4 regions of the Vibrio tubiashii ATCC 19109 genome follow, and region 4 is predicted to be linked to each of the others. Evidence: predicted binding sites of a transcription regulator. Region 4 holds the regulator's gene; each other region holds the start of a gene.
What was found. The regulator PurR, encoded in region 4, represses purine synthesis genes. The targets are predictions, from matches to a motif close to TNANGNAAACGTTTNCNTNA.
Positions count from the first base shown of each region.

Region 1: IX91_RS10870 (uracil-xanthine permease family protein) is a predicted target of PurR. The motif match lies at 2,995-3,014, and genes of this name have one in related genera.
Region 2: glpX (class II fructose-bisphosphatase) is a predicted target of PurR. The motif match lies at 4,170-4,189, and genes of this name have one in related genera.
Region 3: glyA (serine hydroxymethyltransferase) is a predicted target of PurR. The motif match lies at 5,128-5,147, and genes of this name have one in related genera.

Region 1 is NZ_CP009354.1:2,405,865-2,413,662, reverse strand. It holds gene ushA (bifunctional UDP-sugar hydrolase/5'-nucleotidase UshA) at 1-892, shown strand, start outside; gene ybaK (Cys-tRNA(Pro) deacylase) at 977-1,450, shown strand; gene IX91_RS10870 (uracil-xanthine permease family protein) at 1,672-2,916, opposite strand; gene IX91_RS10865 (DUF2066 domain-containing protein) at 3,177-4,436, shown strand; gene IX91_RS10860 (nitrous oxide reductase accessory protein NosL) at 4,614-5,111, opposite strand; gene IX91_RS10855 (ABC transporter permease) at 5,124-5,942, opposite strand; gene IX91_RS10850 (ABC transporter ATP-binding protein) at 5,939-6,856, opposite strand; gene IX91_RS10845 (nitrous oxide reductase family maturation protein NosD) at 6,853-7,798, opposite strand, start outside.
Region 2 is NZ_CP009354.1:3,080,332-3,088,129, reverse strand. It holds rRNA gene IX91_RS14130 (23S ribosomal RNA) at 1-2,248, shown strand, start outside; rRNA gene rrf (5S ribosomal RNA) at 2,339-2,454, shown strand; tRNA gene IX91_RS14120 (tRNA-Asp) at 2,486-2,562, shown strand; gene glpX (class II fructose-bisphosphatase) at 3,102-4,109, opposite strand; gene zapB (cell division protein ZapB) at 4,423-4,665, shown strand; gene metF (methylenetetrahydrofolate reductase) at 4,764-5,654, opposite strand; gene IX91_RS14100 (bifunctional aspartate kinase/homoserine dehydrogenase II) at 5,885-7,798, opposite strand, start outside.
Region 3 is NZ_CP009354.1:2,508,133-2,515,930, reverse strand. It holds gene IX91_RS11455 (efflux RND transporter periplasmic adaptor subunit) at 1-877, shown strand, start outside; gene vexH (vibriobactin export RND transporter permease subunit VexH) at 877-3,999, shown strand; gene IX91_RS11445 (YitT family protein) at 4,260-4,859, opposite strand; gene glyA (serine hydroxymethyltransferase) at 5,223-6,473, shown strand; gene IX91_RS11435 (hypothetical protein) at 6,628-6,954, opposite strand; gene lipA (lipoyl synthase) at 7,197-7,798, opposite strand, start outside.
Region 4 is NZ_CP009354.1:1,135,021-1,142,818, reverse strand. It holds gene mukF (chromosome partition protein MukF) at 1-339, opposite strand, end outside; gene cmoM (tRNA uridine 5-oxyacetic acid(34) methyltransferase CmoM) at 342-1,133, opposite strand; gene elyC (envelope biogenesis factor ElyC) at 1,247-2,050, shown strand; gene torR (two-component system response regulator TorR) at 2,131-2,844, opposite strand; gene torD (molecular chaperone TorD) at 3,082-3,729, shown strand; gene purR (HTH-type transcriptional repressor PurR) at 3,941-4,948, shown strand; cyclic di-GMP riboswitch class I at 5,093-5,179, shown strand; gene IX91_RS05180 (TfoX/Sxy family DNA transformation protein) at 5,313-5,903, shown strand; gene IX91_RS05175 (TVP38/TMEM64 family protein) at 6,054-6,746, shown strand; gene IX91_RS05170 (putative signal transducing protein) at 6,746-7,051, shown strand; gene IX91_RS05165 (alpha/beta fold hydrolase) at 7,048-7,798, opposite strand, start outside.

The sequences.
Region 1 (7,798 bases), 1.3 Mb from region 4:
GCAAGAACCTGTATGTATGGAAGCGCCAAACGTTGTTAAGAAAAACTTCAAGCCTTCTGATGAGTGTAAGCCAGACCTACAAAACGGCACCTACATTGTTCAGGCGCACGAGTGGGGTAAATATGTAGGCCGTGCTGATTACGAATTCCGTAACGGCGAGCTACAAATGGTGAGCTACGACCTAATCCCAGTTAACCTGAAGAAGAAGGTTAAAATTGACGGTAAGAAGCAGCGTGTTCTTATCGAAGATGAGATTGCAGAAGATACAGAACTGCTAGAATTCCTACGCCCTTACCAAGAGAAAGGTAAAGCGCAGCTAGACGTTAAGATTGCTGAAACTAACGGCAAGCTGGAAGGTGACCGTAACGTGGTTCGTTTCCAACAAACTAACCTAGGTCGTCTAATCGCAACGGCTCACATGGAGCGCGCGAAAGCTGACTTTGCTGTTATGAACTCTGGTGGTGTGCGTGATTCTATCGCTGCGGGTGAAGTGACATACAAAGACGTACTGACGGTACAACCATTTGGCAATATCCTGACTTACACAGACATGTCTGGTCAAGAAGTGATGGATTACCTAAACGTTGTTGCAACTAAGCCGGTAGACTCTGGTGCATATGCTCAGTTCGCAGGTATCTCGATGACAGTTGCTGATGGTAAAGTTTCAAACGTGTTCATCGGTGGCAAACAGCTTCGCCTAGATGAGACGTACCGCTTTACAGTGCCTAGCTTCAACGCATCAGGCGGTGACGGCTACCCTAAACTAATGGGTCACCCAGGTTTTGTTAACACTGGTTTCGTTGATGCAGAAGTACTAAAAGAGTACCTAGAGTCAAATAGCCCTATCGATGTGAACAAATACGCACCATCAGGTGAGATTGTTTACAAGTAAGTTGACACCAACTTATAACGGTCTTTAAGCTAAAGCGCTGCTCAAATGAGCAGCGCTTTTTGTTTGTCTAAAGTTGGAGGGAATATGACTCCTGCAATAAATCTCGCTAAGAAGAAAAAAATTGCTCACACCATTCACCAGTACCATCATGACCCTAGAGCTGTAAGCTATGGTTTAGAGGCGGTAGAGGCTCTTGGGCAAAACCCTGAACAGGTCTTCAAAACCTTGCTATTTTGCTTAAATGGAGAGCCGAAAAACCTCGCGGTGGCGGTGATCCCCGTTGACCAGAAGCTCAACCTAAAGCAGGCAGCCAAAGCGGCAAAAAGCAAAAAGGCAGAGATGGCTAATCCGGACATAGCGCAGAAAACCACAGGGTATGTCGTGGGGGGCATCAGCCCACTTGGACAAAAAAAGGCTCTACCAACGTTTATCCATCAAAGTGCCGTTGGACAAGAAACGATTTGTGTCAGTGCAGGTAAGCGAGGTTTGGAAATTGAATTATCACCGCAAGATTTAGCAAGCCTAACCCGCGGTCAGTTTGCCGAGTTGTGTGGGTAGGGGGTTAGGGAACGGACTTCGTCCTTCGGGATTTTGGAACGGGCTGCGCCCTATGGAACACTTCGTTTCGGGAAAGCGGGATCGGGCTTTGCCCTGCTAGAAGTTCTATAGAGTGTTGACAGGACTTGTCCTTTGGAAGACACAGTTTTCCAGTTTTCCAGTTTTCCAAAAAAGGGTTGACGCAAAATGCCAACCCTGAAAAAACTCTCCGATTCTCGAATCTACTTCGTTTCTTCTTCCATTTGCGCATTATCCACGACGTGGTTCTCGCCTAAATCTTTTGGTAGAACTAGGTTAAGTAGAATCGCCACGATACCACACAGGCTAACACCTTGTAGGCTGAACTCACCGATACCGAAAGCCATGCCACCGATACCAAACACCAGGGTAATTGCAACGATGACTAGGTTGCGAGACTTGTGAAGGTCAACATTGTTCTTAATCAGCGTGTTTAAACCTACCGTCGCAATCGAACCAAACAATAGGATCATGATGCCACCCATAACAGGCATAGGGATGGTTTGTAGCACAGCACCGAGTTTCCCAACTAACGCGAGAACAATGGCACTTACTGCAGCCCATGTCATGATGACTGGGTTAAACGCTTTGGTCAGCATGACTGCGCCAGTTACCTCAGAGTAGGTGGTATTTGGCGGAGCACCAACCATTGACGCAGCGATAGTCGCCACCCCGTCACCGGTAATCGTGCGATGTAAACCTGGTTTCTTAATGTAGTTTTTGCCCGTCACGTTCGAAATTGCCAGCATATCGCCAACGTGTTCTACAGCCGGAGCAATCGCGACCGGAATCATAAATAGGATCGCGTTGATGTTAAATTCAGGCGTTGTAAAGTTTGGTAGAGCAAACCAAGCCGCTTCATGTACTGGTGCAAAATCGACAATGCCGTAGCCAAGACTCAGTGTGTAGCCAACAACAATGCCGCCTAGAATAGGGGTTAGTTTTAGGAAACCTTTGGCGAACACACTTAAAACAATCGTGGTAAGCAGCGAAGCCACTGAAATAACCAGTGAAGCGTCTGCGTCGATCACTTGAGATCCGTCTACCTTACCCAGCGCCATGTTGACTGCGACTGGAGCCAGACCCAAACCGATAACCATGATTACAGGGCCGACCACAACCGGTGGAAGTAGTTTGTGAATGATTTCAACGCCACGTACTTTGATCAGTGCACCCATCGCAACGTAGACAAAACCTGCTGCCATTAGGCCACCCATGGTCGCAGGGACGCCCCAAGTTTGCACACCGTAAAGGATAGGAGCGATAAAAGCGAATGAAGAAGCAAGGAAGATAGGAACAGAGCGGCGGGTTACAAGTTGAAATAAAAGGGTTCCGACACCTGCACCAAATAGAGCAACACTAGGATCTAATCCTGTCAGCAATGGAACTAATACAAGAGCCCCAAATGCGACAAACAACATCTGAGCACCTTGAATGGCGTTTTTCATGGGTTATTCCTTTAAGTGGCAAAGCTAAAAGCAGTATGAAACTGCTCAACAAAAATAAAATTCGCGGGATTTTATCATTATGCCAAACGTTTGCAATCTGAACTGGATCAAATAATTCACTATTTATCTATTCGTCAATGTGATGGCTTTGTGAAGGGAAATTTAGAATCAAGCTAAGTTTCTAGACCTTTAGTTGCTCCGGTCTCGATAGTTGCTTATCATCAACGTTTAACGTGTAAGAAACTGATCTTAGGAAGTGTATGCGTCATCTAGCTTTGTTCATTTTGGGTCTGGTCGCTCTACCTGCATTGGCTTTAACCAATGTCAACCTATACCAAACGGAAGTTGTATTAGACCAAGCGGCTGACAATGCCGATGCCAAAGCGCGAGCTGAAGGCATGAAAGAAGTGATAGTGCGTGCTTCTGGCGACCGTAATGCGGTGTCTAATGAAGTGGTTCAAAAGGCGCTTAAACAGAGTTCTCAATACGTGGCTCAACTTAGCTACGGTCAAGTTAATGAGCAGCAATCATTACGCATGGTGTTTAGTGCGCCTCATATTCGTTCACTATTGAGTCAAGCTCAGTTGCCGATTTGGCCTGCCGCTCGTGCGAATTTATTGGTTTGGTTAGTCGAAGAAGGGCAAGCGGATCGCAACATCATTTGGGAGCACTCACCATCATTGGTGTTAGACCAAATGAAGCAGCAAGCAGCAAAGCGCGGCCTGCCACTCACCGTACCTGTCGGTGATTTCGATGATATCACTGGTGTTGCAGTCTCCGATTTGTGGGGTGGTTTCATCCAACCTGTTGGCCAAGCCAGTCAGCGTTATCCAGTTGATGGTGTGCTGGTGGTGAAAGCGCAAGGCAATAGCTTAAGATGGACCTTATATGATCAGCGTCCTGCTTCAATTGGTGTTACTCGTCAGGCTCCTTTAGCAGGGTCTAACAATGGTATCGATGCTGCGGATAAAATGATCAACCAGATCAGTGATTACTATGCTAAGAAGAGCGCGGTTGTTGTTGCAAGTGAGTCTTCTGAAGCGGTAAAAGTTCGCTTTACTGAACTCAATGATGCAGTGAGCTTTTTTACTTTAGAGAACCAACTGAAGAAGCTAAGTTCAGTGGCATCGATTGATATCCTTAAAATTCAAGGCAATCAAGTGACATTCAACGTGCACCTACTGTCTACTCAACAAGAGTTTGAACAAGAAGTGCGCCGTATGCGCGATGTGACTCAGCTAGAAAGTGTCACTGATGAGCCGCAAATTATCGCTCCTGAAGTGATTGAGCCTTCTATTGAGACATTACCTGTTGAAGGTGACAACTTAGCTCAAGGCAACGAGGTAGAACCTTTTGAGCCAGTACAGGCTATTGAAGCTGCGCCAGAAGTGATTCCAGCGGAGATGATTTTACTGTTTGAGTGGCAAGGTAAACCTTACGTTGCTCCAGTATCGGACACGTCAGATGTTACCGCACCTATTGAGAGTGAGACCTCTGAGGTAGAGGTTAGCACTCAGTAAGCTTACTAAGTATGATGTCCAGAGCCCGCTATTGAGCTTTCAATAGCGGGCTTTTGCTTATACCAAGCAGAATAAATATCTGATCACTTATTAGTCCTGATTAGCATTATTGTGGTTCACAATGTAAAAGAATTTTGTTGCTGTTTAGACCATAGACTCAGATATGTTGTACCTGAATTACATAATGAGTTCTAAGGTAATGTCTTCGTATTGGTAGACTTTCCCACCGAAGCTTTTGCTAAAAGCTTTGGCGTCATTTTCTTCACTAAAACTTGCGAGAGTACTTCCCATCGCGCCTTTTTGGTTTGACCCGATAACATACCAGGCTGTTTTAGCATCGATAAAGTGCTCATCATTGGGTTTATTCCAAGGTGACTGGCTCATATCATGTACATAGACTTCTTGTACTAGGCGAGCGTTTTCAGGCTGGAAAAGAAAAGCAAACAGATCCCTTGTGGAACAAAACTTGTTGATGTCTTGTTTATCCTTCTGATACGACTCACCTTTTGGCCCTGGGAAATTGCTGATAATCATCCCGCATAAATGGCACTCATCAGCACTTTCTATTGCTACTGCGTCGCGTAACATGGTTTGCTGCGGATCTTCACCACAGCCAATCAATAGTATCGGGAGAAGTAGCAATCCGCACCATTTGGTTAAAAAACGTTTGGTCATTGTTTGCCTCGCTTATAGTTTTTTCTGTCTAAAAATGGCCATGGCAATTCCTAGCGGAACGAGGACCCATGCCACCATAGTGATAAGTAAAGTTTGAGTGGAATAGCTAGAGTTTATTACCACGGCGAGTACGCCACTGACATCAGAGGTATTGAGTGCTGATAGGTTTACTAATCGAAATAGATCTGCCGGGTTCAGCATCATTATTTGGACAAGGCTATGTTGTGAAAATCCTTCATCAACGCCAACAAGTAAGGCAAGCAGAGTAAGGTCAAACACCAATACAAAGAATAGCCATACCAGCAGAGCGGCTCCTGCGGCTTTAGACTTTTCGGCGGAGAGTAAGCTAATCACATAGGCTAAGCAGATGAAAACTAGCCCAAGCAAAATCGAGCTAAGGATAAAAAGTGCAAACGCACTAACAACGGCTTGCAAAGAGCTCGATAGGCTAAGTAAGACACCGGCACTGCCAAAGCCGATAAAAGTTGCTAATGAAATTATGCTGCCTTGACCGAGAAACTTGCCCAGTAATAATTGCGAGTGGCTAATTGGATAGGTCATAAGCAACAACAAGGTTCCTGATTCTTGTTCCCCGACAAAACTGTCATAGCATAGCAGCAAGGCAATGAGTGGGATAATGAACACCGACAAACTCGACAGGCTTGCGATTGTGGTTGAAAGCGAAGGTGTGCTGATTTGACCAGACGCGGCACTGCCATAATAGCTAAGACCTATGGCCAGCAGTGAAAAAATCAATGTTATTGAAACTAACCAACGGTTTCGTAACCCATCTTGAAATTCTTTTATTCCAACGGCGATGATTGGGTTCATAGTTTTACCTCCTTTTGCAAGCTATCGGAATGGCTAAGAAAGTACTGATATATCTGCTCAAGATTGGCTGGGGTGACTTGAATATCTTGTAAGCTCTCGTGGTTTACCAACTCTTTCACTACGGTCATTGTCTCTGACTCTGGGATGTGTAGGCAGTTAGGAGTTGTCATAAAACCTGTAAGTCTTGGGTGAGCCGCCAACGCCCCATTTAGACCTTGGGTTTTGATCGTCACAGGGAGTTGAGCTTGCTGACGTAGACTTTCCAATGTACCAGTTGCAATGCATGTGCCTTGCGAAAGAATCATGGCTCGGTCGATATGCTTTTCAACACCGGGTAAAACATGTGAGCAAAGTAAAACGCTGGCACCTTTGTCTTTAAGTTGGTCAACACTGGTATAAAAGTCTTGTGTTGCTATGGGGTCCAAGCCTACGGTGGGCTCATCGAGCAGCAATAGTTTCGGCTCTCCCAAAAAGGCTTGCGCAAGACCAAGTCGTTGCCTCATACCTTTTGAGTAATGCTTAACCTTCTGATTTCTGGCGTCGTGCAGCCCAACGTCTTGAAGCAGAGATTTAACTTGTCCCTTAGGTACAGATTTAAGGCGAGAAAAATATGTCAGTACTTCTAAGCCAGTGAGCTGATCATAGAAAGAGACGTTTTCAGGAAGATAGCCAATTGATTTGCGACTATGCCAAGCCTGCTTCGAGCACGGATCAGTATCAAAAACGCGCGCGGTTCCAGAGGTCACATCAATAATCCCCAGAATGACCTTCATCATGGTTGTTTTCCCGGCGCCATTGTGACCGAAAAGCCCTAGCGCCTCTCCTGCCTTAAGGGTCAGATTCACTTGATTGAGTGCTCGAAGTTGTTTGTATTGCTTAGAAACATTGTCGAGTTGAACAATAGCTAGACTCATGAATGACTTTCCTCTTGGTCAGAGCAGGTGGAGATAAGTGTTGAACTTGATTCGGAATTAGTGAGACAGGCAACAGCGGGGTGGCTCTTTGTTTGTCCGTCTTTTTGGTGTATCGGAGACATGAGTGGGTGAGAATCTTTTACTCCGGCCGGTTTTAATAGGGGAAACTGCTTCTGAATCCAGCGCAGCATCAACACCGCAGGACTATCAAGCAGGACTCTAGATTCAGGGTATTGCCATACTAGCTTGTCGATACCATCATTTGGCTCAAAGGGAGTATCGCCGATATTGTCATTATCTAAGTCCCATCCAAGATAATTGCTCCAGAAGTTACCAACGCTTTGTTGACTCCACTCTTGCTCGCGGGTGGAGACGTATTTAACTTGTGTAGGGTTATTGATGAAACTGTTACCGAAAATTTTCCCATTCTCAGAACCCGCAGTGAGGTGAATGCCAATTTCTGCGGTGTTAATGGTGTTGTAGCTCAAGGTGTTGTAGCTCGAGTTGTAAACGAATATCCCTTTCCCTTCGCGACCAACCACTTTGTTTTCTGGTTTGGTCCAAACATTGTTTAGTGTGTTGTAGGAGATGTCTGAGTAAGTAATAAAATTCATCAAAATTCCGTAGTCCTCGCTACTCAGGCTACGGTTTCCTTTGACAGTTAGCTGTTTTGAACTCATTAGGGCATAGCCCGCTCGAGTATTGTAGGCCAGATTATCGATGACTTGATTGTGATGAGAGTACATATAGTGCACGCCGTAACGCAGGTCATGCATGGTATTGCTTCTAAGTTCGCTATCGGTACTTGATATGATGTATAAGCCATCTCGAGTCTGGCTAACTTGATTGCCAATAACGCGTGCGTTCTTCACGCCGGAGAGTTGGATACCATTACCGCGGTCAGCGGAGCGAAGCTGAGGGTTGCCAACAATGGTGTTGTTC
Region 2 (7,798 bases), 1.3 Mb from region 4:
AGTTGCTGGATATAGACCCGAAACCAGGTGATCTAGCCATGGGCAGGTTGAAGGTTGAGTAACATCAACTGGAGGACCGAACCGACTAATGTTGAAAAATTAGCGGATGACTTGTGGCTAGGGGTGAAAGGCCAATCAAACCTGGAGATAGCTGGTTCTCCCCGAAATCTATTTAGGTAGAGCCTCGGACGAATACTACTGGGGGTAGAGCACTGTTAAGGCTAGGGGGTCATCCCGACTTACCAACCCTTTGCAAACTCCGAATACCAGTAAGTACTATCCGGGAGACACACGGCGGGTGCTAACGTCCGTCGTGGAGAGGGAAACAACCCAGACCGCCAGCTAAGGTCCCAAATTATAGCTAAGTGGGAAACGATGTGGGAAGGCTTAGACAGCTAGGATGTTGGCTTAGAAGCAGCCATCATTTAAAGAAAGCGTAATAGCTCACTAGTCGAGTCGGCCTGCGCGGAAGATGTAACGGGGCTAAGCTATAAACCGAAGCTGCGGCAATGCGATTTATCGTATTGGGTAGGGGAGCGTTCTGTAAGCCGTTGAAGGTGGATTGTAAAGTCTGCTGGAGGTATCAGAAGTGCGAATGCTGACATGAGTAACGATAAAGGGGGTGAAAAACCTCCTCGCCGGAAGACCAAGGGTTCCTGTCCAACGTTAATCGGGGCAGGGTAAGTCGACCCCTAAGGCGAGGCCGAAAGGCGTAGTCGATGGGAAACGGGTTAATATTCCCGTACTTCTTACAATTGCGATGGGGGGACGGAGAAGGCTAGGTGGGCCTGGCGACGGTTGTCCAGGTTCAAGTGCGTAGGCTTGAGAGTTAGGTAAATCCGGCTCTCTTTAAGGCTGAGACACGATGTCGAGCTACTACGGTAGTGAAGTCATTGATGCCATGCTTCCAGGAAAAGCCTCTAAGCTTCAGATTGTAAGGAATCGTACCCCAAACCGACACAGGTGGTCGGGTAGAGAATACCAAGGCGCTTGAGAGAACTCGGGTGAAGGAACTAGGCAAAATGGTACCGTAACTTCGGGAGAAGGTACGCTCTTGACGGTGAAGTCCCTTGCGGATGGAGCTATTGAGAGTCGCAGATACCAGGTGGCTGCAACTGTTTATTAAAAACACAGCACTGTGCAAAATCGTAAGATGACGTATACGGTGTGACGCCTGCCCGGTGCCGGAAGGTTAATTGATGGGGTTAGACGTAAGTCGAAGCTCTTGATCGAAGCCCCGGTAAACGGCGGCCGTAACTATAACGGTCCTAAGGTAGCGAAATTCCTTGTCGGGTAAGTTCCGACCTGCACGAATGGCGTAATGATGGCCACGCTGTCTCCACCCGAGACTCAGTGAAATTGAAATCGCTGTGAAGATGCAGTGTACCCGCGGCTAGACGGAAAGACCCCGTGAACCTTTACTACAGCTTGGCACTGAACATTGACCCTACATGTGTAGGATAGGTGGGAGGCTTTGAAACCGGTACGCCAGTATCGGTGGAGCCGTCCTTGAAATACCACCCTTGTAGTGTTGATGTTCTAACTTAGACCCGTTATCCGGGTTGAGGACAGTGCCTGGTGGGTAGTTTGACTGGGGCGGTCTCCTCCCAAAGAGTAACGGAGGAGCACGAAGGTGGGCTAATCACGGTTGGACATCGTGAGGTTAGTGCAATGGCATAAGCCCGCTTGACTGCGAGAATGACAATTCGAGCAGGTGCGAAAGCAGGTCATAGTGATCCGGTGGTTCTGTATGGAAGGGCCATCGCTCAACGGATAAAAGGTACTCCGGGGATAACAGGCTGATACCGCCCAAGAGTTCATATCGACGGCGGTGTTTGGCACCTCGATGTCGGCTCATCACATCCTGGGGCTGAAGTCGGTCCCAAGGGTATGGCTGTTCGCCATTTAAAGTGGTACGCGAGCTGGGTTTAGAACGTCGTGAGACAGTTCGGTCCCTATCTGCCGTGGGCGTTGGAAGATTGAAGGGGGCTGCTCCTAGTACGAGAGGACCGGAGTGGACGAACCTCTGGTGTTCGGGTTGTGTCGCCAGACGCATTGCCCGGTAGCTAAGTTCGGAATCGATAACCGCTGAAAGCATCTAAGCGGGAAGCGAGCCCTGAGATGAGTCTTCCCTGACCCCTTGAGGGTCCTAAAGGGTTGTTCGAGACTAGAACGTTGATAGGCAGGGTGTGTAAGCGTTGTGAGGCGTTGAGCTAACCTGTACTAATTGCCCGTGAGGCTTAACCATACAACACCCAAAGGGTTTTGATGGACTCAAAGCAAGAACTTTGAATGTGTAATTACAGAACTTAAAACAGCTTTCCGAATTAAGAATTTGCTTGGCGACCATAGCGATTTGGACCCACCTGATTCCATGCCGAACTCAGAAGTGAAACGAATTAGCGCCGATGGTAGTGTGGGGCTTCCCCATGTGAGAGTAGGACATCGCCAGGCTTTAAATTTAGACTTAGAGTCTAACCAGTGCGGAGCGGTAGTTCAGTTGGTTAGAATACCGGCCTGTCACGCCGGGGGTCGCGGGTTCGAGTCCCGTCCGCTCCGCCACTTATTCTAGACCTCAGCAGCAATGCTGAGGTCTTTTTGTATCTACGGGATTATTTTGCTCTGCGACCAACGAGTCCCGCTTGCCCGCAAGCCCGGCCGTCAGCCACTTATTTAGAAAGCCTAGTCTTACGACTAGGCTTTCGTCGTTTTAGAAGCCCGTTGCTGACGCAACGGGCTTCTTGCGTTTAGTGGAAAGTGGAACGGGCTACGCCCTATGGAACACTTCGTTTCGGGAAAACGGGAGCGGGCTTCGCCCTGCGAGAGGTGAGTGTTGATACTAAGTTGGTAGAGCCGATGGTTTAGAAGGCGTTGACAGGACTCGTCCCCTAAAAGACACAATCCTCCAGTTCTCCAGTTCTCCAGTTCTCCAGTTCTCCAGTTCTCCAGTTCTCCAGTTCTCCAGTTCTCCAGTTCTCCAGTTCTCCAGTTCTCCAGTTCTCCAGTTCTTCGTAGGACGAACTCCGTTCCCACCTCCTGCTTCTTTACCAAACAAAAAAGGCCAGCAGCTGCTGACCTTCTATGATTTTGATGTTCACCTGTTAAAGAATAATATCTCTTACTTCAGGATCTTTACGCTCTAGGTAGTGAGTCGATTTAATACGACGAATAGTACGGCATCGACCACGAATTAACAGAGTTTCAGTCGTAGCGATATTACCTTGGCGAGAGATACCCTCTAGTAGGTCTCCTTTAGTAATGCCTGTTGCAGAGAATACAACGTTATCGCTACGTGCCATATCTTCCATCTTAAGTACGACATTAGCTTTTACGCCCATTTCTTCACAGCGTTTAAGTTCTGCAGCGCCATAGATGCGGTTTTCTTCACTATCACCTTTCACTTCATGGCGAGGCAGTAGTTGACCATGCATATCACCATCCAGTGCACGAATGACAGCCGCTGAAACAACACCTTCAGGAGCACCACCGATACAGTACATAACGTCCACTTCGCTATCAGGCATACAAGTTAGGATAGAAGCAGCAACATCGCCATCTGGCACAGCAAAGACGCGAACACCCATTGCCTGCATTTCTGCGATCACAGCATCATGACGAGGCTTTGCAAGGGTAATGACCACCAGTGTATCTAAAGTCTTGTTCAGCGCTTGCGCGATGTTCTCTAGGTTCTCTTTGAGTGGTTTATTGAGGTCGATACAGCCTTTTGCACCAGGGCCAACAACTAACTTTTCCATGTACATATCAGGAGCTTTAAGGAAGCTGCCTTTTTCACCAGCTGCAAGTACTGCTAGAGCATTAGATTGACCCATTGCAGTCATACGTGTGCCTTCAATAGGATCAACCGCGATGTCTACCTCATCTCCACCAGTACCTACGTTCTCACCAATGTACAGCATTGGCGCATCGTCGATTTCGCCCTCACCGATCACGATCTCTCCACTGATCTCGGTTTTATTAAGTAAGCTGCGCATGACCTCAACCGCAGCGCCATCTGCTGCGTTCTTATCGCCGCGGCCAAGCCACTTGTAACCTGCTAAAGCTGCACCCTCGGTAACTCGAGAAAATGACATTGCTAAATCGCGTTTCATGAAGACTCCAAAGTGTTAGGAAAGAGAGAAAAACAAAAGCGGCAGGATCTTATCATATCAGAAAGGAAACGTTTGCCTTTTTGCTCGAACAGGCATTGAACTGGATCAATCTAACAGGTTAAATTAACAAATAGATGTCGCTCGCTTGAGGGATGTAAGACCATTGTCAATTTACGCTGTTTTTTTAATCGAATGGCAAAAAAACTACAATATAGGGCGTGTTTATCCGCTCTCGGCTGAGTAGAATGGTTGCAAATGGTTTTGGAACATAGGTGACCAAAACCTTCTCCGAATAATAGATAGGTAGGCTAAGATGTCTTTTGAAGTATTAGAACAACTAGAAGCAAAAATCCAAACTGCAGTAGATACAATTGCTCTTCTACAAATGGAAGTTGAAGAACTGAAAGAAGAGAAAGAAAAGCTAGCGACTGAAGCAAACGAACTACGTAGTAACCGTGAAGAGCTAGAACAAAAAGCTCAGCAAATGCAGCAAGAGCACTCTGCTTGGCAAGAGCGCATCCGTAACCTACTTGGTAAAATGGATGAAGTAGAGTAATCACTACTCGTATTTAAAAAGGCTGAACTCTGGTTCAGCCTTTTTGCTTTCTGGGGACAACAATGACCAAGCAGTAATTGGTCATTTTGGAATACTACCTATGCTTTAGGACGAACGCCTAAAGTGTGGCACAGGGCGTAAGTCATTTCCGCACGGTTGAGGGTGTAGAAATGGAAATCCTTAACCCCTTCACGGCTCAATGTACGCACCATGTCAATTGCTTGGCTTGCTCCAACAAGCTGCCTTGTTGTTGGATCATCATCCAAACCTTCAAACTGCTTAGCCATCCATCCCGGAACTTTAACGTTGTTCTGCGCTGCAAAGCGAGAAGCTTGCTTGAAGTTCGAAACTGGTAAAATACCTGGAACGATTTCTACATCAATGCCTGCCGCCACGCAGCGGTCACGGAATCGCAAGTAACTCTCTACGTCAAAGAAGAACTGAGTGATAGCTCGGTTCGCACCGGCATCTACCTTACGTTTTAAGTTAAGTAGGTCAGCTTGAGCGCTTTTTGCTTCAGGGTGAACTTCAGGGAAAGCAGCAACTGAGATATCGAAGTCATGGCGCTCTTTTAGCAAAGTGACGAGGTCAGAAGCGTACATTTCAGGCTTACCACCACCTGGGGGAATATCACCACGCAGCGCGACAATACTTTGAATACCATTTGCCCAGTAGTCATCAGCGATTCGGACAAGCTCTTCACGTGATGCATCAATACAGGTTAAGTGCGGCGCGGCAACTAGACCTGTTTGATCTTTGATCTCTTTGATAATCGAGTGTGTTCTATCTCGCTCACCGGAGTTAGCACCATAGGTAACCGAAACAAATTTTGGTTGTAGAGTCTTAAGGCGGTGCACAGAGTTCCAAAGTGTTTCTTCCATCTTTTCGCTACTAGGTGGAAAAAACTCAAATGACACATTGATATTGTCAGACAGTTCGGCGATATTCTGATTTAAGGCGTCGATATGACCTGCGTGCGTGTATCCCATCTTACTCTCCCTGTGGCCACTCCGTGCCATAAAACTCTAAAATTCCAAATCGACGTTTAGACGTCTATATGTCTACAGAATGTATTGAATACGATTTAATGTCAATAATGTGATTATGAATATTTTTCAACTTAATCATGAGCTGGCTTCAAGTTTAGTTGAAGTAAATTGATATGGGATTGAAAGAGAATAAAGTAAAAAGGCGCCGAGGAGATCAGCGCCTTTGTGAGTTAGAGTAAACTTGAGAGGAGGTTCAAATCAGATTGAATCGCACCTGCGGTGACTTCTCTGCCTGCGCCAGGGCCTCTGATAACAAGTGGATTGTCTTTATACCACTTACTCTCGATAGCGAATATATTGTCACATGGCAGTAAGTTCGCTAGAGCATGCTCTTTGCTTAGCGCTTCAACACCTACCGTTGCAGTACCATTTTTCTCTAATCTTGCGACATAACGAAGCACTTTGTCTTCGCGCTGAGCTTTCTCAAGGCGCTCTGCGAGCAGTTCACTTAATAGCGCACTCTTATCAAGAAATTCATCTAGGGATAGCTCAGCGAGCTCTGTAGGTACCAAACTTTCAACTTTTACCGCTTCTGGTTCCAATGTAAGGCCTGACTCGCGCGCTAGGATGACGAGTTTACGCATAACGTCTGAACCGTCTAGGTCGCTGCGAGGGTCGGGCTCAGTTAAGCCTTGCTGCCACGCTAGGTCTACCAGCTCAGCAAAAGGAACGCTGCCATCGTATTGCTGGAATAGCCACGAGAGGGTGCCTGAGAAAATACCTGATAATGCGATAATGTCATCGCCGCTTTCTCGTAGGTCTCGAACTGTGTGGTTAATTGGCAGCCCTGCACCAACGGTAGCGTTGTAAAGCCAGTGACGATTGATCTTTGCGAAGGCGTCTTGAACCTGATGGTAGTATTGGCTAGAAGCTGACCCCGCGACTTTATTTGCCGAGATCAAGTGCATGCCTTGCTCCGCAATTTCTAAGTAGCGTTGGGCTAAGGTTTGACTGGCAGTCACATCCAACACAACAAGATCATCATAGCCTTGAATAGCACCGAGTTTTTCAATCCAGTCGTTTCCTTCGTGGCTAATCGCTTCGTCATCGAAATGAGCACCAACTTGGCTTGCATCAATTCCTTTCGGGTCGAACCAATAAGTTTGGCTATCAATCACAGCCACTAACTCAAAGTTCATACCATGACGCTTTTCAAGTTCGCTCTTTTGCTCGGTGAACAGTTCTAACCAGCTTGAGCCGATATTGCCTTTACCACACAGGGCAATAGCGACACGTTTCTGGGCTTGGAACAATTGGCTATGAATAGCTTTAACCAAGGGTTTAGTATCGGTTGTGCGTAAAACGGCAACTAAGCTAAGCCCGGACAATGATTCTGAAATAAACTCGACAGGTGAAGATTTCAGTTGCTGGTAGAAACCATAGCAATGGTTGGCATTCTTGGTTACGCCAGCTCCTACCGCTGCTACCATCGAATAACCTTCTTTAAGCTTAATCTCCGCTTCAATTGCCGCATCTTGTAGATACTCTAAAGCGCCGCCCACTATTTCACTTGTGTAAGCGAGACGTAAGCAATGTTGGTCTGCTTGAGCTTCATAAGTCAGTGGTTCAAGCTGTGCTCGCTTGAGGCTTGCAAGTACCTCATTTTCGACTCGTTGGAAATCATGACCAGAGGTGAAATTGAGTTGAATTAATAGCACTTCATCTAGTGATGAGATGATTTTTGCACCGCGACCAGAGGCAAGCACACGTTCTATGCGTGTAGAACCAGATTCTGGTTGGTAGCTGCAACGAAGATGTAGATCCATCGCACTTTGAGCGACGGGTTGTAACGTACGGCTATGCAGTACAGGGGCAGCAAGTCTAGCAAGCTCACTGGCCTCATCTAAGCGTAATAACGGTAGAAGACAGGCATCTGATACTAACCTTGGGTCCGCGCTGTATACACCTGCTACATCACTCCAAATCGTTACGCGTTTCGCTTCTGCCAGCGCGCCGATAACGGTTGCTGAATAGTCAGAACCATTACGCCCTAGTAACACCGTATGCCCTTGGCTATCTTGAGCCATAAAGCCAGTGATCACCACTCTATGATGAGCGTGTTGCACTAATACTTCTTTAGTGAG
Region 3 (7,798 bases), 1.4 Mb from region 4:
GGCTGGTAAAGTTGACGTGATTGCCGTTAAAGCCAATCAAGTTGTTCGAGAAGGGCAACTGTTGATTCAACTTGATGATGACAGAGCTAAGGCTTCAGTGGCTGAAGCGAAAGCATATCTCAAAGATGAGCAACGTAAACTTAAAGAATTTGAGCGTTTGGTTAAGCGTAATGCGATTACTCAAACAGAGATCGATGCGCAAGAGGCAAGTGTCGACATCGCCAAAGCGCGTTTAGATGCTGCTAATGCTGATCTTAACGATTTACATATTAGCGCGCCGTTTTCAGGAACGGTGGGCTTTATTGATTTTAGCCGCGGTAAGATGGTGAGCGCGGGCACAGAGCTGTTGAGCTTAGATGATTTATCGATCATGCGCTTAGATCTGCAGGTGCCTGAGCGTTATTTGTCGCAACTTTCTAATGGTATGCAAGTCACCGCAACGACGGCAGCGTGGCAAGGCCAATCCTTCAGTGGTGAAGTGGTCGGTATAGACTCTCGAATTAACCAAGAAACCTTGAATCTTCGGGTTCGCATTCACTTCTCTAACCCAGAGCAGCAGTTAAAGCCGGGTATGCTAGTTTCGGCTGCAATGGACTTTCCTGCCATTGAAGCACCTATCATTCCGGTTCAAGCTCTCGAATATTCGGGAACCAAGCGTTTCGTCTATGTCGTAACTGAAGAGGGTACGGCGACACGCACAGAAGTTATTTTGGGTGCGCGTGTCGATAACCAAGTGGTGATTGAAGAAGGGCTTTCTATCGGCGATAAGATAGTTGTGCAAGGTATCGTCAATATGCGTGATGGTGTCGCTGTGTCTGAGTTAGGCAGCGATGGCCGCCCTAAAAACGCGCAAAAGAGCCAAGAAGGGTCTAACTAATGCTGTTATCTGATGTTTCAGTAAAGAGACCTGTTGCTGCGGTTGTACTCAGCCTTCTACTGTGTGTGTTTGGTATTGTCTCATTTAGCAAGCTTGCGGTACGTGAGATGCCAGATATCGAAAGCCCTGTAGTCTCGATCAATACGCGTTACGATGGGGCCTCGGCAACCATCATTGAAAGCCAAATAACGTCGGTACTTGAAGATCAGCTTTCGGGTATCAGTGGTATCGATGAAATTTCCTCAACAACGCGTAATAGTAGTTCGAGAATCACTATCACATTTGAGCTTGGCTACGATCTGAACACGGGTGTCAGTGACGTTCGAGATGCGGTAGCAAGGGCTCAGCGCGCATTGCCTGATGAAGCCGATGACCCAGTTGTTTTTAAGAACAATGGCTCCGGTGAAGCCTCTCTTTATATAAACCTAAGTTCATCGGAGATGGATCGGACTCAGCTAACCGATTACGTTGACCGAGTGCTACTTGACCGCTTTAGCCTTATCTCAGGGGTGAGCTCGGTTGATGTTTCCGGCGGCTTGTACAAAGTGATGTACGTCAAGCTTAAACCTGACCAAATGGCAGGGCGTGGTGTGACGGCATCGGATATTACAACCGCCTTACGCAGTGAAAACGTTGAAAATCCGGGTGGAGAAGTGCGTAACGATCAAATCGTTATGTCTGTACGTACTGCTCGCAGCTATAACCAAGCTGAAGACTTTGAGTATCTGGTCGTCAAGCGAGCTTCAGATAACTCGCCAATCTATCTGAAAGATGTGGCGGATGTTTTCATTGGCGCAGAGAACGAAAACTCGACCTTTAAAAGTGATGGTGTCGTTAACGTAAGTATGGGGATCGTACCTCAATCGGATGCGAACCCGCTTGAAGTTGCAACTAGAGTGCACAAAGAAGTCGAGAATATTCAACAGTTCTTGCCTGAAGGAACGCGCTTAGCCATCGATTATGATTCAACGGTGTTTATCGAGCGTTCAATTGCGGAAGTCTACAGCACGCTGTTTATTACCGGTGGTCTCGTTATCTTGGTGCTGTACATCTTTATCGGCCAAGCAAGAGCGACGTTAATCCCAGCGGTAACCGTTCCTGTTTCTTTGATCTCATCATTTATCGCCGCTTACTATTTTGGTTTTTCAATCAACCTGATCACTTTAATGGCCTTGATCCTATCGATTGGTCTGGTTGTGGATGATGCGATTGTGGTCGTCGAGAACATCTTCCACCATATTGAGCGTGGTGAGAAACCCCTGCTCGCTGCTTATAAAGGGACACGTGAAGTGGGTTTCGCAGTTGTAGCGACGACCTTGGTGCTAGTCATGGTTTTCCTGCCCATTTCCTTTATGGATGGCATGGTCGGCTTACTGTTCACGGAGTTCTCGGTACTGTTGGCGATGTCGGTGATTTTCTCCTCGTTGATCGCGTTAACCTTGACGCCAGTTTTAGGCAGCAAGCTGCTAAAAGCCAATGTTAAACCAAACCGCTTTAATCTGTTTATCGACAATATGTTTAGCCATCTTGAATCAGGCTATCGTAAGGTTCTGAAAGGAGCTCTGAGTTGGAAATGGGCGGCGCCTCTTGTCATCATGGCGTGTGTCGGTGGTAGTTGGGGACTCATGCAGCAGGTTCCTGCTCAATTAGCGCCTTCAGAGGACCGCGGCGTTATCTTTGCTTTTGCTCGCGGTGCTGATGCAACCAGTTACAACCGTATGGCAGCGAACATGGATATCATAGAGGAACGCTTGATGCCTCTGCTTGGGCAAGGTTTCCTCAAATCCTTTAGCATTCAATCGCCAGCATTTGGTGGTAATGCTGGCGACCAAACGGGCTTTGTTATCATGATCCTTGAAGATTGGAATGATCGTGATGTCACGGCACAGCAAGCTTTGGGCGAAGTTCGCAAAGCGCTAGCGGGTATCGCTGATGTTAGAGTATTCCCATTTATGCCAGGTTTCCGTGGTGGCTCTAGCGAACCTGTTCAGTTTGTTCTCGGTGGTTCTGATTATGCTGAACTTAAAACTTGGGCGGAAAAACTAGAGCAACTTGCTGAAGATTCGCCATTTATGGAAGGCGCAGACATTAACTACTCAGAAAGAACGCCAGAGCTGGTTGTGTCAGTAGATAAACAGCGCGCAGCCGAGCTTGGGATTAGCGTGGAAGCGATCTCTGAAACACTTGAGATTATGTTGGGTGGTAAGAGTGAGACGACCTTTGTTGAGCGCGGTGAAGAGTATGACGTTTACCTGCGTGGTGATGAGAACAGCTTTAACAATGCCGCGGATCTGAGCCAAATTTATATGCGTACGGCTTCTGGTGAATTGGTCACTCTTGATGCGGTCACTAAGATTGAAGAGGTTGCCTCATCGATTCGTTTATCGCACTACAACAAGCAGAAGGCAGTGACGATTACAGCCAACCTTTCTGACGGTTATACCTTAGGGGATGCGCTTGATTTCTTAGACCAACAAGCGATAGAGCTATTACCGGGTGACATTTCGGTGAGCTACTCTGGTGAGTCAAAAGACTATAAAGAGAACCAGTCGAGTATCTTAGTTGTGTTTGGTTTAGCGCTGCTGGTGGCTTATCTCGTTCTGGCTGCGCAGTTTGAAAGCTTTATCAACCCGTTAGTTGTTATGTTTACCGTCCCTATGGGGGTATTTGGTGGCTTCCTTGGGCTGTTTGTGATGGGACAAGGCCTCAACATCTATAGCCAGATTGGTATGATTATGTTGATCGGTATGGTAACTAAGAACGGTATCTTGATTGTCGAGTTTGCTAACCAACTTCGCGATCGCGGCATTGAGTTTGAGAAAGCTATTGTTGATGCGTCTGCGCGTCGCTTGCGCCCAATCATGATGACAGCATTTACCACTCTTGCTGGTGCTATACCGCTGATTATGTCGACGGGAGCGGGCTATGAAAGCCGCGTGGCTGTGGGCACGGTGATCTTCTTTGGTATGGGTTTTGCGACTTTAGTAACTCTGTTCGTTATCCCTGCCATGTACCGCTTGATTTCAGCAACGACTCAGTCGCCGGGTCATGTGGAAGCAGAGCTAAACAAAGAACTAAGCCACGATGTGAAAGCACGTGTCTCGCACGGGGAGTTGGAGTAAAGGGCCCGGAACGGGCGTTGCCTTCGGGAATTTGGAACGGGCTTCGCCCTTCGAGAGTTTTTCGTTCCCGCATCCCGAATCCATAGCGAAGCGTTCCTAAATAAAAAGGGTTGATACCATGTATCAACCCTCAAAAACTTTCCAGTTATCCAGTTATCCAGTTATCCAGTTATCCAGTTATCCAGTTATCCAGTTATCCAGTTATCCAGTTATCCAGTTATCCAGTTATCCAGTTATCCAGTTATCCAGTTATCCAGTTTCTAACCGTAATTCACACTATAACGCGTTGGTTTGTGGTTCATAGCCAACACTAGGTTTAACGCAATGGCACCAATGATTGAAAGCACGATGATTTGCGGTGACACGAAGAAAAACGATGCGACTAAAATAGTAAAATCGATAGCTAGCTGAGATTTTCCAACCGAAATGCCGAATTTATCTTGGATAAATAAGCAAAGTACATTGAAGCCGCCCAAACTAGAGCGATGACGGAAGAGAATCAACATCCCCAATCCCATCAAAAGACCACCGGCGACCGCACAGTAGACTTCGTTGATGGTATCTAAGCTAATCACTAAATAGAGGTGATCGGCAAATACAGAGACCAAGGCGCCAGAAATCGCACTATTAAAAGCAAAGCGCGAACCGAATCGTTTCCATGCCAAAAGGTAAAAAGGGCAATTGGCAATAAAGTAGAGAGTACCAAAAGAGAACGAAACAAATTGGCTAGCTAACAGTGCCAGTCCGGTAGTGCCGCCAGTGAGCAATGACGCTGATTGTAAAAAGAAAACCCCTTGGGCAACCAGAAAAGTCCCGGTCAAAATTGCGATCCAGTCTTCTCTTCTTGAGTGTTTTTCCATCAATTTAAAATTTAACTGCTGAATATTGGCGTGCATACTATTTAAAAAATGAGGATTTCGGTAGCTTGAGAGGGAAAATTAAGGTAAACCTATGTAATTATCGTTTTACGGAGTGTAAAGGATAAAATTGACACTTTTCTAAGTCATCATTTGGAGAAATGTTCAATATGACATTCCTTGTAAAGCATTATGAAAAAACTGCATGAGAAAAATTTCAATTTTCTCTTTATGACCTAGATCAAATTATGTAGAATGCGCGTCATTAGCTTAATGCAAACGTTTGCGTCAGGTAAAAACGTCGGTATTGAGGTCATAAATCAGTTTTTTAAAACTTTAAGTCTTAATCTGAGTCAGGAGATACAGATGCTAAAGCGTGATATGAACATCGCAGATTACGATGCGGAACTGTTCGCAGCAATCCAAGAAGAAACTCTTCGCCAGGAAGAACACATTGAACTAATCGCTTCTGAAAACTACACAAGCCCACGTGTAATGGAAGCTCAAGGTTCTCAGCTAACTAACAAATACGCTGAAGGTTACCCAGGCAAGCGTTACTACGGTGGTTGTGAGTACGTAGATAAAGCAGAAGCTCTTGCTATTGACCGTGCATGTGAGCTTTTCGGTTGTGAGTATGCAAACGTACAGCCACACTCTGGTTCTCAAGCAAACAGTGCTGTTTACATGGCACTTCTAAACCCAGGCGATACCGTTTTAGGTATGAGCCTAGCGCACGGTGGTCACCTGACTCACGGTTCACCAGTAAACTTCTCTGGTAAGCACTACAACGTTATTCCTTACGGTATCGACGAAGCGGGTCAAATCAACTACGACGAAATGGAGCAACTGGCTCTTGAGCACAAGCCTAAGATGATTATCGGTGGTTTCTCAGCTTACTCTCAAATCGTAGATTGGGCTCGCATGCGTGAAATCGCAGATAAAGCGGGTGCCTGGTTGTTTGTTGATATGGCTCACGTAGCAGGTCTCATTGCTGCAGGTGTATACCCAACGCCAGTGCCACACGCTCACGTTGTGACAACAACGACGCACAAAACGCTAGCAGGTCCACGTGGTGGTCTAATCCTGTCTAACGCTGGCGAAGAGATGTACAAGAAACTGAACTCTGCTGTATTCCCTGGTGGTCAAGGTGGCCCTCTAATGCACGTTATCGCGGGTAAAGCGGTTGCATTTAAAGAAGCAATGGAGCCAGAGTTCAAAGAGTACCAAGCACGCGTTGTTAAGAATGCGAAAGCGATGGTTGCTCAGTTCCAAGAGCGCGGTTACAAAATTGTTTCTAACGGTACAGAGAATCACCTGTTCCTAGTTGATCTGATCGACAAAGACATTACAGGTAAAGATGCAGATGCAGCACTAGGTGCAGCAAACATCACAGTAAACAAAAACTCAGTACCAAACGACCCACGTAGCCCATTCGTTACTTCTGGTATCCGTGTAGGTTCTCCAGCAATCACTCGCCGTGGTTTCACTGAAGACGATGCAAAAGATCTAGCGAACTGGATGTGTGACGTTCTAGACAACATCGGCAACGAAGAAGTTATCGAAGCGACTAAAGCTAAGGTTCTTGAAATTTGTAAGCGTCTACCAGTTTACGCTTAATCAGGTTTCTGCTTAATCAAAAACACCTCCAGCTTGGAGGTGTTTTTTTATGTCTCCAATACCAACCAGAATCAATGTCTTAGCACCTGTTTTTAGATAGGTATAAAACAAAAACGGCAGCCTTTTGGGCTGCCGTTTCAAATCTTAGTTCAGCTTATTTGTTTACGCTGATTGTCTCACCAGATTTACAACGGAATTGGTAGTACTTAGTGCTTTCGTTGAACTTAGATAGACCTTCACCACTACAGTAGTCTGCGTTGATATCACGCATGGTGTCTAGAGTTGCTTCAGTGCGAAGAGTAAACTTAGAGCCATCAGCACATACAATGCGTACACGACCATCGTCACTGACTGAGTAAGTCTTTACTTCTGTGTTGCAAAGTTCGAAAGAAGCGTCCATGTAGTTGTCTTGCTGAGTGGGTTCAGATGCACAACCTGCAAGAGTAATAGCCACAACAGCGGCAGCAAAAATGTTTTTCATGCGTCTATCCAATATTTCGAGTATTTAAAGCCAATCCCATCATTTATCTGAACATAACGTTATTGGTATGAATAAAGTTTGATTTAGGTATTATATCAAACCTAGAGTTTCGTTCTAGTATCAAAGTTGTTTCAATACTTGATATGGTAGTGGATTGTGGCGGGTGAGTAAAATCGCTACAAATAAAATATGCCTCACGTTCAAAAACGAGAGGCATAGATAAGTGATTGTCTTACTGTAATTTAGCTTACTTCTACGCCTTGAGCTTGTAAGTCAGCATGGTACGAAGAACGTACAAATGGACCACAAGCTGCGTGAGTAAAGCCAAGCTCTAGAGCGATTTCTTTTAGCTCATCAAACTCTGACGGTGGAACGTAACGTTCAACCGGTAGGTGATGACGGCTAGGTGCTAGGTATTGGCCTAACGTCAGCATGGTGACACCGTGAGCACGAAGATCTTTCAATACTTCGACGATCTCTTCTTTTGTTTCACCTAAGCCCATCATAATGCCTGACTTAGTCGGAATGTTTGGGTGCTGCTCTTTGAATTTTTGTAGCAGCTGCAATGACCACTTGTAGTTCGCGCCAGGGCGAGCTTTACGATACAGGCGAGGTGCTGTCTCTAAGTTGTGGTTGAAAACATCCGGCGGATTGTCTTTTAGCAGCTCAAGAGCCACGTCCATACGACCACGGAAGTCTGGTACAAGTGTTTCAATCTTAATGTTCGGATTTAGTTCGCGGATTTCACGGTTACAGTCGGCAAAATGCTGTGCACCACCATCACGAAGATCGTCACGGTCAACGGAAGTAATAACCACGTACTTCAGTTTCATGTCTTGAATAG
Region 4 (7,798 bases):
CCCTATCGCAAGTGGTGACAGACGATAGATACTGGCTCCATCGGTCACTTCACTGGTAAAACGGCTAATCAGTCGTTGTTTGACCATTTCGTTAATCGCGTTGTTAGCGCGAAACGCCGACGCGTCACCCGTTTCTTCAAATAATCGGGTAACAATGGTAAACGCATCATGCAATTCACCTTCACCTAATTCTTCATCGAACCTTTCATTACTGAGCACAGCAATAGCGATTAGAAATGCCAGTCGCTCTGTTGTCAGGTTCAATGAGAAATCATGCTGCTTAACCCAACCGACCAATTCATCGATCGGCTGCTCAGCATTTAGAGTCATCTCACTCATTGTTAGTCCTGCTTATCTTTCTTTTGTGCCCATACATGTATGTATCGGCCTAACGAGAGGTATGGCTCTTCTCTGCACAGTTGTCTTTCTAGTGCCAACACATCTTCATACTGGTAATCGCCCATGTACTCCATATTGCCTATGTAGTCACTAAAGCAGCGGATACCAGATTTGCCACAAATTGAAAAACCAGCGTCTTCAATCCACTGGTAGACCTCTTCAGGTTTTAAGCCTTTTTGCGGCTGTAATTTAAATCTTTTGCGATGCGGCATTCCGTCTAATACATGAGGAATGTTGCCGCACACGACATTCTTGTAGACCAAACCATGGTGGTTATAGAACATAATAGAAGCCATACCACCCGGCTTTACTTGTTCTAGTACTTTCTCTAGCGCAGGTTTAGGATCTGCTAACCACTCCATCACCGCATGAAACAGGACCACATCCACTTGGGATTCTAGGTGCTGGTCAAGCGATTGGACTGGCGAATGAATGAAGCGATACTGCTCAAGCAGGCCATTTATTGCAATATCCTGCTCTGCCAATAGCAACATTTCAGAAGATAGATCACATAACGCGACATGATGTCCGAGCTTAGCTAGCTTTTGCGACATTTGTGCCAAACCGCCACCCGCATCTAGCACATTGAGTTGCTGATTTGCCCCATCAACAGTATTAAGTATCTGTTGAAGATCTTCCCAAACAATGACTTGGCGAATCTCTCCTTTGTCAGAACCGTAAATATTTTTTGCAAATTTGTGGGCAATATCGTCGAAATTGCGGTCTTCAGTCACAGCAGCTTAGGTTATCATGTCTAATCGTGCTGCTATTCTGTCATAAGAAAAGCAGGAATAAAGAGGCTTTCTCTTAAATTATAATCAATTGATGTTTTTTCGGACTATTTAGTATGTTTGAGCTGAAAAAAGTTGTGTCTTCTCTACTTATGCCGCTTCCCGCGATGCTAATCATCGGTCTATTCGGCTTAATGTTGATCATGTTTACCCGTAAACAGAAGACAGGCTGCTTTGTTGTTCTATTCTCTTTCATCGGTATCTTCCTCATCGCTTTTCAACCCGTTTCTTCTCGTTTGTTGATGCCGCTTGAACGCCAATACTCGGCCTTTTTTCCGGTCGACCAATCGATCGATTACGTTATGGTGCTCGGCAGTGGTCATGTCGTAGACGATAAGATCCCGCCCACTTCTGAATTAAGCCGAACCGGTTTGATGCGCCTTGCCGAAGGTATTCGCATCATGCGAATTTACCCTGGGTCTAAATTGATTTTGTCTGGCTATGCGGGCGGCTCTGAAGTGAGCAATGCCCGTATGATGGCGAAAGTGGCTCTCGCCCTTGGCGTCTCGAAATCTGACATTATTCTGTTAGAAACCGCCAAAGATACTTGGGAAGAAGCTCGACAAGCGGCAGCATTCGTTAATACCAAAAAGCTGGTTGTTGTAACGTCAGCCAGTCATATGGAGCGTGCTCTGAATGAATTCTACTCGGCAGGATTAAAGCCGTACCCTGCACCTACCAATTACCTTGCGCATGATAAAGTTACACAAGCATGGGCTAAATACACACCTAAAGCGGTGTATTTGGAGCAAACCGAGCGTTATTGGCACGAAACCTTAGGTCAAATTTGGCAAACGCTTAGGAATTGGGCGTCAGATTATGAAGAGCAAGCGCTGCAAGCTTCTGAAAGCAAAGTTTGATACCAAGTAAACTATGAATCCTAGATAGAAAAATACCGAGTCAAGCCTCGGTATTTTTATGTCTGTTGACGCGGTAACATTTAGTCACCTGCAAACATATAGCCTTCGCCATGAACGGTGACAAAAATTTGTGGATTCTTTGGATCGAATTCCATTTTTGCTCGCATGCGACGAATCAAGACATCAATTGTGCGATCGTTTGGTGCATCAACACGGTGGCTGATCATATTTAAGATACGTTCACGGCTGAGAACCTGATTCGGATAAGAGGATAAAGCCACTAGCAGTTCATATTCTGCTTTAGTCAGCTTAACCGGCTCACCGTTACGACTCAGTGCACGGCGCTGAACGTCAAACGTCCACTCACCAAAGCGAACAACATTATCATCTTGCTTCGCTGCGCTGTCAGAGCCTGACGAGTTACGTGCAGCGGAAATTCGCCACAGTAAATTCTTAACTCGAACCAATAGCTCGCGTAATTCAAAAGGTTTAGTGACATAGTCATCGGCGCCCATTTCAAGGCCAACGATTTTGTCGATGCTGTCCGTGCGTCCTGTTACCAGGATAATTCCAATGTCTGATTGACTGCGAAGTTCGCGAGTTAGCATTAATCCATCTTCACCGGGTAGATTAATATCCAACATCACCAAATCAATCGCGTTGCTTTGTAGCATGTCTCGCATCTGCTCGCCGCTTTCTGCTTCGCTGACTTGGTAACCTTCATTCTGAAAGTAGCCAACGAGCTTGCTGCGAGTCACTACGTCGTCTTCTACTACTAGTACGTGATAACTCATCTGCACCACTTAATTTGCATTGGGAATAGTTCTATCATTTATTCTATTCATAAATAGTAACATTTCTAGTATTTATCACTTTAAAAACGAGAAAGATGATTTTTTATTGATTCAAGACAAAACCGCCGCCTTTGTTAATAAATGCTCATAATTCGTCTTTTATTGTCACGTAAGCCATTACCGCTATTCATTTTTATTAGTTACACTAATAGGTAGTTATTTTGGGAGTGATACCTAATGCAAGAAATCAAAGCATTCAACGAGAAACGTGCGGAAATCTATTGGTGGCTTTCAAGCCTTTACGCCAAAGAATTAACGGAAGAGAACCTTGAACAGTACCATTCAGCTCAAATCCGCTCTTTCCTTACTGGCCTTGGCGAGAATGCCGATCTAAAGCCGTCGATTGATCGTGTCATTGATGCACTCAATCGCCTTATCGATCGCGAAGATGCACAACTAGAGCTTGCCGCTGATTTTTGTGATCTATTTTTGAAGTCTGATCGCGACTCTGCACTACCTTACGCTTCAATGTACATTGGAGAGACTGGCCTGCTTAACGACAAACCAGCGAAAGAGATGGAAGCGTTAATGCTAGAGCATGGTGTTGCTGTCGATGAAGGCTTAAATGAACCTGCTGACCATATTGCCATTGAGCTGGATTTTCTCGGCAACCTCATCATTCGCTCTAATGAGCTTGAGCAAGAGCGTCATATTGAAGAAGCACTGATCGAGCAAGAGGGCTTCATTCGTCAGCACCTTCTAAGTTGGACCCCTAAGTTTTCAGCTAAGTGTCAAACACTCGATGAGTTCGGTTTTTACTCGGCGATCGCTTCTCTCACAGTGGCATTCTTAGAGTTAGATTGCACATACTTAATCGGTGAATAGAGTCTGACAATGTGAACTGACACAGGTCAGTTCGAAGAAATGTGTTTGCCCTAAGTCGGATTGCGGTCTAAAATCGTGACCGCAAACGATAAAAATGAACTATTCAAATACAAACCGCTAAATAAGAGCGGTTTTTGTGTTTCTGATACTTTCTGCCAACTTATTCTAAACTGAATATATTCTCGTGGCAGTCATCGACAGGACAAAATTTATGGCCACTATTAAAGACGTTGCTCGCCTTGCTGGTGTTTCAACAACCACTGTGTCTCACGTGATTAACAAAACACGCTTTGTTGCCGAAGCGACACAAGAAAAAGTGATGGAAGCGGTAACCGAGCTTAATTATGCACCGAGTGCAGTTGCTCGTAGTCTTAAGTGCAACACTACTCGTACAATCGGTATGTTAGTGACACAATCGACGAACCTATTTTTCTCAGAAGTTATCGACGGCGTAGAAAGCTACTGTTACCGCCAAGGTTACACCTTGATTCTGTGTAATACAGGCGGCATCTATGAAAAACAACGCGACTACATTCGCATGTTGGCTGAAAAGCGTGTAGATGGCATCCTAGTGATGTGTTCAGATCTGACTGAAGAGCTGAGCGAAATGCTTGATCGCCACAAAGATATTCCAAAAGTAGTTATGGATTGGGGCCCAGAGAGTTCTCAAGCAGATAAGATCATCGATAACTCAGAAGAAGGCGGCTACTTAGCAACCAAATACCTAATTGAACGTGGTCACACTGACATTGCTTGTTTAAGTGGTCACTTCGAAAAAGCAGCATGTGTTGAGCGTATTAGTGGCTTTAAGCGTGCCATGGCCGAAGCGGAACTACCGGTAAATGAAGATTGGATTCTTGAAGGTAACTTCGAATGTGATACAGCGGTATTGGCGGCAGATAAAATTGTTGCAATGGATAAAAAGCCAACAGCCGTGTTCTGTTTTAATGACACCATGGCACTTGGTTTAATGAGCCGCCTGCAACAAAAAGGCATTCAAATCCCACAAGATATTTCCGTAATTGGTTACGATAATATTGAACTGGCCGAGTACTTCTCTCCGCCGTTAACAACGGTTCACCAACCAAAACGTCGTGTTGGTAAGAATGCCTTTGAAATTCTTCTTGAGCGAATTAAAGACAAAGAGCACGAAAAACGCGTGTTTGAGATGCACCCAGAGATTGTTGAGCGTAATACCGTTCGTAATCTAAATAAATAACCTTAACTCAGACGCTTAGCTAGTAGCCGTACTATTGGCTAAGCGTATATCTCCCCTCTATTTATTGAACCAATGTCACATTTATCCTATACAAACGTGATGTTCTGCGCAGAATTTATTTATTCTTAAAGTGTTCGATTAATGCCACGAACAGGGCAAACCATTCCGAAAGGATGGGACGCAAAGCCTCCGGCCTTAAACAATTTATTGTCTGGTAGCGGGGTTGCCGATGGCGAATATGCAAACTGTCATACCGCTTTTACTTGCACTCGTATGACACCTTACTGACAATGTCTCTGCATAATTTTGCTAATCTCTCGGACCTGCATTGGTGGCGTATACTTATACACCGAGAAAACACAGCATGGATAAACCAATACTAAAAGACTCAATGCGTTTATTTGAGCAGTTAGGACATATCAAGTCTCGCTCAATGTTTGGTGGCTTTGGCATTTTTGCTGATGACACTATGTTCGCACTTGTCGTCAACGATAAGCTTCACGTACGCGCGGACGCGGCTCTCGCTAAACAATTTAAGTCTCAAGGGCTAGAACCTTACGTATACAAAAAACGCGGCTTTCCCGTCGTGACAAAGTATTTTGCGCTTTGTGATGACTGGGCAGCAGACGCAGGTAAAACGTTAAAGATTGCTAGCGTCGCGTTAAAAGCCGCAAACCAAGAGAAACAATGCCAATCGCAGGCGAAACCGAATCGCTTGAAGGATCTTCCTAATTTAAGGCTAGCGACAGAACGCATGCTTAAGAAAGCAGGCATAGACACTGTCGAAAACTTAGAAGAGGTGGGCGCCGTACACGCTTTTAAGGCTATCCAGTCTACACACTCTGCCGATGTTAACATCGAACTTCTCTGGGCTTTAGAAGGTGCTATTAAAGGCACGCACTGGTCGGTTATCCCACAAAGCCGACGTCAGGAACTGTTAACGCAAGTTAGCTAATCTAAAACAATATATCTAGAAGAAGTCAGCCTTAGTGCTGACTTTTTTATTGTTTTTTATCTGCCACCTTGAAATTTGTCGCTTGCTTTCCCTGTCTTGTCTAGTAACACTAATATTTGATATCCATGAAATTAAATGGAGCTGCTCAACATGAATAAAAAGATCATCCTAGGAATTGTTTTCGTCGCATTGATTGTTTTACTTGGCGTCAATTTTGGCCAGTATCTCACGCTAGACAATGCCAAAGCCCAGCAAGCTGAGCTTGCGGCATTTATTGCTGACAACTTTACTATCGCCGCGGCGAGCTATTTTATCGCCTATGTTGCCATCACCGCTTTTTCGATTCCTGGCGCTGCGGTCGTGACTCTTTTGGGTGCTGCCCTTTTCGGTTTCTGGACAAGCTTACTGCTGGTTTCTTTCGCTAGCACCATAGGTGCAACACTCGCATTTTTGAGCAGCCGATACTTATTGCGTGATTGGGTACAAAGCAAATTTGGTGAAAAGCTCAATGCCATCAACCAAGGCGTTGAAAAAGATGGCGCATTTTATCTGTTCTCACTGAGATTAATTCCAGTGTTCCCATTCTTCCTCATCAACTTGTTAATGGGTTTAACACCTATCGCGACGGCTCGATTCTATTTGGTGAGTCAACTCGGTATGTTGCCAGGAACTGCGGTTTACCTGAATGCTGGTACTCAACTGGCTCAAATAGACAGCTTGTCGGGTATCGTATCTCCAACCGTTTTAGCCTCTTTTGCACTTCTCGGCTTATTCCCTGTCATTGCAAAATGGATTATGGCTAAAATTAAGAGCTCCCCTTCAACATCAAATGGAAATGCTTAATGAGGATCTATTCCGCATCGACGCCTACCGAAGCTCACATTGTTTGTGAGCTTCTTAAGTCTCAACAGATTGACTGTGAAGTTCGCGGTGAAGGCGTGTTTGGGCTCCAAGGTGAAATACCTTTTGGCGAGAGTAGCGAACCTTATGTCTGGTTACTTGACCCAGAACAAGCCAAGCATGCCAATACGGTTATCGAACAATTTAACAATGCAGATGTTGGCAGTAATTGGCTTTGTAACCAATGCGGGGAAATGAACGAGCCTCAATTTGGCGCATGTTGGCAATGCGGACAAGCAGCACCTTAACCGATTTTAGGCGCTTCAATTTGCTGCTGAATAAATGAAATTGAATGGTGATTGAACTCTTCTGGTCGCTCGACGTTACATACATGGCCGCAATCGGCAATCTCAAGTAACTTACTTTTACGATGTGCTGCGACCATCTCTTTCACAGGTTGAATAAACATATAGTCTTTCTCACCCATCAAATAGAGCGTTGGGATTGGCAGTTCTCTATCCTTAAAATACTTCATCAGTGGGTTAACTTCCGAAGTGAGAATAAACCAACGCTTAAACTCTTTCTGGCAAAGCTTCTTTGCTTCGCGGATAAATAAGTGCCTTGATTCCCTCTGAGTACGCTGCGGCATCACAATATAAGCAAAAAGGCTGTATAACCACATATAAGGGATAACGTGTTTGCACATGCCACCTAGCCTAACCAATATCTGCGAACGGACGTTAAATCGCGTTACAGCGCCACCTAGCACCATCGACTTGACTCTATCTGTTGCAAGTTCCGCTAGGTTTCGAACAATTATCGTGCCGAGAGACATACCAACAAAATGAGCCGAACGTATCTTTAAGTGATCAAGCACCTTAAGAATGTCCATTGTCACCGCTTGAAACGTATAGCGGTTTGCCATTAGCTCTTTGATCAATTGATTCGACTTACCGTGACCACGAAGATCGATAAGTAATAGATTAAAATGCTGTTTATACGCTTTGATTTGCTTAAACCAAATTGAGGAACTTCCCCCTGCGCCATGCACAAAG